3 regions of the Microbacterium sp. GXF0217 genome follow, and region 3 is predicted to be linked to each of the others. Evidence: predicted binding sites of a transcription regulator. Region 3 holds the regulator's gene; each other region holds the start of a gene.
What was found. Region 3 encodes LexA, which represses DNA repair genes until DNA is damaged. Its sites were predicted from a motif close to TCGAACANNTGTTCGA; they were not measured.
Positions count from the first base shown of each region.

Region 1: the regulator LexA is predicted to act here: its motif matches at 790-805, upstream of ACWAT3_RS14440 (HNH endonuclease signature motif containing protein).
Region 2: the regulator LexA is predicted to act here: its motif matches at 1,353-1,368, upstream of ACWAT3_RS05810 (HNH endonuclease signature motif containing protein).

Region 1 is NZ_JBSJZG010000007.1:77,617-79,880, reverse strand. It holds gene ACWAT3_RS14440 (HNH endonuclease signature motif containing protein) at 1-721, opposite strand, end outside; gene ACWAT3_RS14435 (HAD family hydrolase) at 868-1,425, shown strand; gene ACWAT3_RS14430 (alpha/beta fold hydrolase) at 1,434-2,168, shown strand; gene ACWAT3_RS14425 (phosphotransferase) at 2,172-2,264, shown strand, end outside.
Region 2 is NZ_JBSJZG010000002.1:534,956-537,219, reverse strand. It holds gene ACWAT3_RS05820 (MBL fold metallo-hydrolase) at 1-405, opposite strand, end outside; gene ACWAT3_RS05815 (TetR/AcrR family transcriptional regulator) at 479-1,003, shown strand; gene ACWAT3_RS05810 (HNH endonuclease signature motif containing protein) at 1,010-1,303, opposite strand; gene kynA (tryptophan 2,3-dioxygenase) at 1,470-2,264, shown strand, end outside.
Region 3 is NZ_JBSJZG010000003.1:580,592-582,855, reverse strand. It holds gene ACWAT3_RS08900 (LysM peptidoglycan-binding domain-containing protein) at 1-234, opposite strand, end outside; gene lexA (transcriptional repressor LexA) at 518-1,204, shown strand; gene ACWAT3_RS08890 (S9 family peptidase) at 1,379-2,264, shown strand, end outside.

The DNA of each region.
Region 1 (2,264 bases), on a different contig from region 3:
CCTCGTCGTCATACGTCGTCGAACCGTGATGGATGCCGTCCCGATCGGTCCACAAGCGGAAGGAGCGAGCCTCGAAGCGCTGCTGGAAACGTCGCTCGGCTCCCTCCGAGTCGAGGAGATCGCGCAAGGTGCGCGCAGACGAACCGAGCTCTTCGACGGTGCGATGCGCTGCTTCGTCCACGAGCTGCTCGGCGGCAGCGAGCCAAGCGGCCTGCGCATCGGCATCCGGGTGCGAATCCGCGGTTGTCGATCCGTGCGGCGGCTCTCCCAACCCGCGCACGATCGCATCGTGCTGCGCCGCGGAGATGCGGCCGGCCAGAAGCGCTGCATCGGCTGGCACGTGCCAGGCGCGGGCGGGAGAGTCCTCTTCCGGACGGGCATCCTCATGGTCATGGAGCGTTTCGGCGTCCGCCGCCTGCGCCTCCAGCAGCGCGGAGCCGACGCGGATGCGCTGGGCGGCATCGGAGCGGCTGCCGCCCGTGACCTCCTGCAGAAGGCCAACCGGGTTGCGGTGGCCGCGGGACTGCGCAAGCCCGGTGTGGCCGGACTCGCGCGTCGAGCGGGCCGCGGCGACGCCGGCTCCAAGCGCGGTCACCTTCTCGACGCATCGGGTCAGAGTCGCGGAGGCGCGCATCGCCTCGACGAGTTCGTCGTCGGACAGCGATCGAAGCGCTGCTGCGAGATCGGCTGCCGCGGCCTCCTCACCCAAGAGCGCGCGCAAGGAGGCGACCTGTGCGTCGATCTCGGTGAAGAAGTTGATAGCACCATCATGTTCGGGGCCTCCGACATTCGAAGTTGTCTTCGGCGCGCGATCCGACCTTTTCTGATCACGGATGTGCGAGGGAACCTCTCGGACGGGTCCGCGGCTTGACGGCGGAGCAGATCGGCGCCGTCGCCGCGAAGCTGGCGCAACGACGCTCGAAGGAGGCGGTGTTCCGGGAGCTCGTGGTGGATCTCCGCCTGCCGGACGACCCGCTGCGTCTGTGGGCCGACTACCGTCACCGGATGCCGGAGCTCGTGACCTGCACGGACGGCGTGTTCGACGCGCTGTCCGCCCTGCGAACCGCACGCTGGACGATCGGCATCGTCACCAACGGCGAGATCGACAATCAGGAGGCGAAGGTCCTTCGCACCGGGTTGGTTGACGCGGTCGACGGCTGGGTGATCTCGGCCGAGGCCGGCGTCCGCAAGCCCGATCGCGAGATCTTCGCGCTCGCCGCGCGTCGCCTGAGCGTCCCGTTGGGCGGCTGGATGGTCGGAGACGGCCTCGAATCGGACATCGCCGGGGGAGTGGCGGCGGGACTGACGACCGCGTGGATCACTGATGGAGGTGAAGACGATCCAGCATCCATCGCCACGATCACGGCACCTGACGTGCCTGCTGCCGTCGCGCAGATCCTCGTCTCGCCCGACGCCCGTGCTTGACTGACTGGATGCGCCTCAACGCCGTCGAGTCCGGTTCCGGTGAGCGGACGGTCGTGCTGCTGCACGGCATGTCCGGGTCGGCGGAGAGCTGGTGGCGCGTGTCAGAGGCGCTCGCGAACGGCGGCGCCCGTGTGCTGGCGCTCGACCTGCCCGGTCACGGTCTCTCGCCGCGCGATCCGTCGTCGACGATCGATTCGGCGGCGGACGCCGTGATCGAGACCCTCGGGATGCTGGCACCGGGACGGCGCCTCGTCGCAATGGGACACTCGTACGGCGGTACCGTCCTGGCCGCGGCGGCCGACCGGCTGCCGATCGACACTGCTGTGTACGTCGACACCATCTGCGCATTCGCCGGCGGAGCCGACCGTGATGAACTCATCGCGCACTACGTGCGAGATCGGCGGTCCAGAATGGATGCCGCATCGCTGCGCGAGACACGCCCGTTCTACAGCGAGACGGATGCCGTCGTCGAAGCGCGGGCGGCTGAACGCTTCGATGCGGTGACGGCCGCATCGATCTCGTCCGGTGCCGATGTCGAACACGTCCCGGCTCCCGGTTCGATCCTGGTCCGCGCCGACCCGAGCCGATTCGTCCCTGATGAGGACGCGCGTCGACTCGCCGCTCGGGGCGTCGATGTGCGCGCGATCCCCGGCGCGGCTCATACGGTCTGGTTCAGCCACTTCGAGGAGTTCGTCACGGTTCTGCCGGAGGTCTTCGGCGCCGCATCGCGCGTGGGAGCATGAAGAATGCCTTCGCGTTCTTCCACCCCCGATCGCAACCGCGGTCCTCACCCGGTGAGGGATGACCACCGGCTGAGCGCTGCGCAGCGAGCGCGGCTG
Region 2 (2,264 bases), on a different contig from region 3:
GTCCGCGACCTCGACGACATCCTGCACGTACTGCGTGCGCATGCCGTTCTTGCGCAGCCCGTACGCGAAGAATCCGAGCGTCGGTCCGAGGCGAGCCGGACCCATCGGCGGCTTGGGCTTCTCCCCGGTTCGGGCGCGATGCGCATCCGCGGCGTGGACGAAGATCGGGGCTCCGGTCTCACGGCGCAGACGTTCGGCGAATCCGATGTGGTCGCTGTCGCCGTGCGTGAGGACGAGCCCGCGCACCTCGGAGAGCGAGCGGCCGATCAGCGCGAGCTCGTCCTGCAGGTCGTTCCAGTGGCCGGGAAGTCCCGCATCCACCAGCGTGATCCCGTCGGGCAGGTCGATGAGATACGAGGCGACGATGTCGTTGCCCAGACGGTGCAGGTGTGGAGCGAGCTTCATGTCCCGTCCTTTCCGATGACATGGCTACGATATGTAGCTATCATGGCTAATGTCAATAGCCATGGAGGAACGCATGCCGACACCCGATCGCACGTCGTACACCGAGATCATCGCGGCGAGCCGAGAGATCCTCGAGCTCTCTGGCCCCGCCGGACTCACCATGCAGGCGGTGGCCACGCGGGTCGGAGTGCGGGCCCCGTCGCTCTACAAGCGCGTGCAGGATCGGGATGCGCTGCTCACCGCAGTGGCCGAGGCCATCGTCGACGATCTCGGCATCCGCTTGGCCGCGGCCGGCGACGATCTCGCGACCCTCGCCGCGGTCTACCGCGCCTATGCGCACGAGAATCCGGAGGGATTCCGGTTGATGTTCGCGGCTTCCGCTCCTCTGCCCGCGCTGGATCGCGCGGCGGCGCCGGTGATCCGTGCGGCGGCCTCGCTGGTCGGCACGAATGCCGCCCTGGACGCGGCGCGCCTGTTCACGGCGTGGGCGACCGGATTCCTGCAGATGGAACTCGCCGGCGCTTTCCGCCTCGGCGGCGACGTGGATCGCGCGTTCGAGTATGGCCTCGAACGGATCCTCACGAGCCTGCGCGGATAGCTCGCCTCAGGCGGCAGTGCCGGTGCGTTTTCGCCTGGGTGCCGTGCGGTGCGGACTGCGGGCGCGGTGCCAGGTCTGGTGCGGGTCCCACCAGGCGGGGCCGCGGATCTCCGGGACCCCGTGGTTCATCCGGATCGTCCACTCGGTCAGATGCAGGGTGCGATGATGCCACCAGCACAGCAGCACCCCGTTGTCGGTATGGGTGGGGCCGCCGTCGGCATGCTCCCGGACGTGATGGATCTCGCACCAGGTCGCCGGGACCGTGCAGCCAGGGATGACGCAGCCGCCGTCGCGGACCATGAGCGACGATGCTGTTCATAACCACCATTCAACCCGTGGCCTCCGACATTCGAGCATGCATTCTCCCCAGACCCTCAACCACAGGTTGAACCCAGTTCTCGAAGAGACCCTCGTGCCCCGCATTTCAGATCTGTGACGATCGTCACGTGAGTGATACTGTTCGAACGTGAGCTCCGAACAGAACGAACGCGCCCTGGAAGACGGCATCGTCACCGATCTCCGCGACCGGATGACGTACGGCTCCTACCTCGAGCTGGACACGCTGCTGTCGGCTCAGCATCCGGTCAGCCGGCCGGAGCATCACGACGAGATGCTGTTCATCATCCAGCACCAGACCACCGAACTCTGGCTCAAGCTCCTTCTGCACGAGCTGACCAGCGCGCGGGATCTGCTCGCCAGCGACGACCTCCGCGAAGCGCTCAAGCGCATCGCACGCGTCAAGCGGATTCAGGACGTCATGACGCAGCAGTGGTCGGTGCTCGCCACCCTGACGCCGACCGAGTACGCGCAGTTCCGCGGCGCGCTGGGCAATTCGTCCGGTTTCCAGTCGGTGCAGTATCGCGCGGTCGAGTTCGCGCTCGGCAACAAGAACGAGCGGATGCTGTCGGTCTTCCGCGATCATCCCGAGAACCTCGCGCTGCTCACGACCGAGTACGAGCGCCCCACGCTCTACGACGAGTTCCTCCGCTTCGCCGCGCGCCGCGGGCTGCCGATCCCCACCGACATCCTGGAACGAGACGTCCGCGAGCCGTACCGTCCGCACCCCGAACTCGTCGCGGCCATCCGCGAGATCTACCAGAATCCGCAGACCCACTGGGATCTGTACGAGGCGTGCGAGGACCTCGTCGACCTCGAGGACAACTTCCAGTTCTGGCGGTTCCGGCACCTGAAGACCGTGACGCGCACGATCGGCATGAAGCACGGCACCGGCGGATCCAGCGGAGCAGCCTTCCTGCAGCGC
Region 3 (2,264 bases):
CGCGATCGACCACAGCGTGTCGCCGGGCATGACGGTGACGGTCTCGAACGATGCGGTCACCTCTTCACCGCCGGCATACGCGGATCCTCCGCTCAGCACTGCGAACGCGAGACCGACCGCCAGAGGTAGCGCCGCGAGAGCGAGCAGAACACGGCGACCCCGTGCCGTCAGACGCAGTCGGGTGACTGCCGCGGACGGACGGATGGACGGTGCGGTGACGCTGATGCTGCTCATGATCGCTGCTCCTCGTGCTTCCTCTCCCGATCGGGAGATGTTGGCGTAGCGTTCGCATTCCCCACTCGGCCGGGAGTGGGGGATGCGAAGCTACGTACCGAATGTATCTTCGAATTCGAATCTTTGTCAAGCATTATTCGAAACCGGATCTTCGAATCCACCGACACGCTCGAACAGATCTTCCCCGAACAGGGGAACCTCGGATACGGTTTCGCTAACGACACCTCACCACGGGCCTCCGACATCGATGCCGGGCACCCGATAGGTCAACGAAGGAGCAGCCATGAGCGACGCATCAGCCCCCGGCACTGAGGCACCGCGCACTCGTCGACGCAAGAGCCTGAGCGCCAAGCAGATGGCGATCCTCGAGGTTATTCAGACCTCGATCGCGCGGCACGGCTATCCGCCGAGCATGCGCGAGATCGGCGACGCAGTCGGGCTGAAGTCGCTCTCGAGTGTCACGCATCAGCTCGGCCAGCTCGAGCTCAGCGGCTACCTTCGTCGGGACCCGGGCAAGACGCGCGCCATGGAGGTGCTGATCGATCTGCCTGGCAGCGGCACCGAGAACCCCGCCGACACGGCACCTCCGGTCGGTGATGCGGCGCTCGTGCCACTCGTCGGGCAGATCGCGGCCGGCGTGCCGATCACGGCCGAGCAGCAGGTCGAAGAGATCTTCCCCTTGCCGCGTCAGCTCGTCGGCAAGGGCGATCTGTTCATGCTCAAGGTCAACGGCGAGTCGATGATCGATGCCGCGATCTGCGACGGCGACTGGGTCGTGGTGCGCACGCAGAACACGGCGGAGAACGGCGAGATCGTCGCCGCCATGCTCGACGACGAGGCCACGGTCAAAACTTTCCGCCGCCGCGACGGCCACACCTGGCTGCTCCCCCGCAACTCCGCGTTCGAGCCCATCCTCGGCGACGATGCGACCGTGCTCGGCAAGGTCGTCGCGGTACTTCGCGCCGTCTGAGCAGCGACTCGGTGGTCTCGTCGTATCCACCTGCTGACAATGCGGACGCGGGCCGCGAAGAACCTGCGCTTCGCGGGCGGATGCCGGGATCGGCTGTCGCTGCACGCTCCAGGGTGAACGGGGCGGTTGCGTGACACCCTGTGTCGCGTCACGCGCGTCTCGTAGGCTCGGAGCATGCCCCAGCCGTTCGGATCCTGGCCCTCCCCGTTCCACGCCGCCGATATCGCGGCATCCGCTCCCCGTATCGACGGCGCCTGCTTCGCGGGAGACGAGATCTGGTGGGGCGAGTCCGTACCGGCACAGGGCGGCCGGGTGACCGTGCGCAGCTCCACCGGGACCGAGGTGCTCCCGTCACCCTGGAGCGCTCGTTCCCGCGTGCACGAATACGGCGGCGGGTCCTGGACGGCGGATGCCGACGGCATCCTGTACTTCGTCGAAGCCCGAGGGCAGCAGGTGCACCGATTGGAACCGGGCGGCACGCCGCAGCCCCTGACCGCGCCCGGACCGGCGCACGGCGGTCTGCGGCTCCAGCACGGCAGGCTGCTCGCCGTGCGCGAGGACCTCACGTCCGACCCGCACCAGCGCGCGATCGTCGAGATCCCCACCGACGGCTCGGCCGCGGCAGACGCATCAGCGGTGATCGTGCACGCTCAAGGTCCTGGATTCTTCGCACACCCGGCGCTCTCCCCCGACGGCGCACGGATCGCGTGGGTGCAGTGGCAGGGCGATCGGATGCCGTGGGAGAGCGCTCAGGTGCACATCGCGCGCATCGGCGACGACGCAGCTGCCGTTCTGCCGACCCGCGCGGCGCTGCAGCCGGAGTGGGCCGACGATGCGACGCTGATCTACTCGGACATCCCCGACGACCGATGGACACTGCATCGCGTCCGCGTGGACGGTGCGACGCCGTCCACCGCCGCGGCAGTCGCCCCGGCCGATGCCGACACCGGCTACGGGCTGTGGGTGCTGGGCAACCGCTGGTATCGCCCGCTGGACGATGGGCGCATCGTCGTCGTGCGCACCAACGGTCGCGATGAGGTCGTCGTGATCGCACCGGACG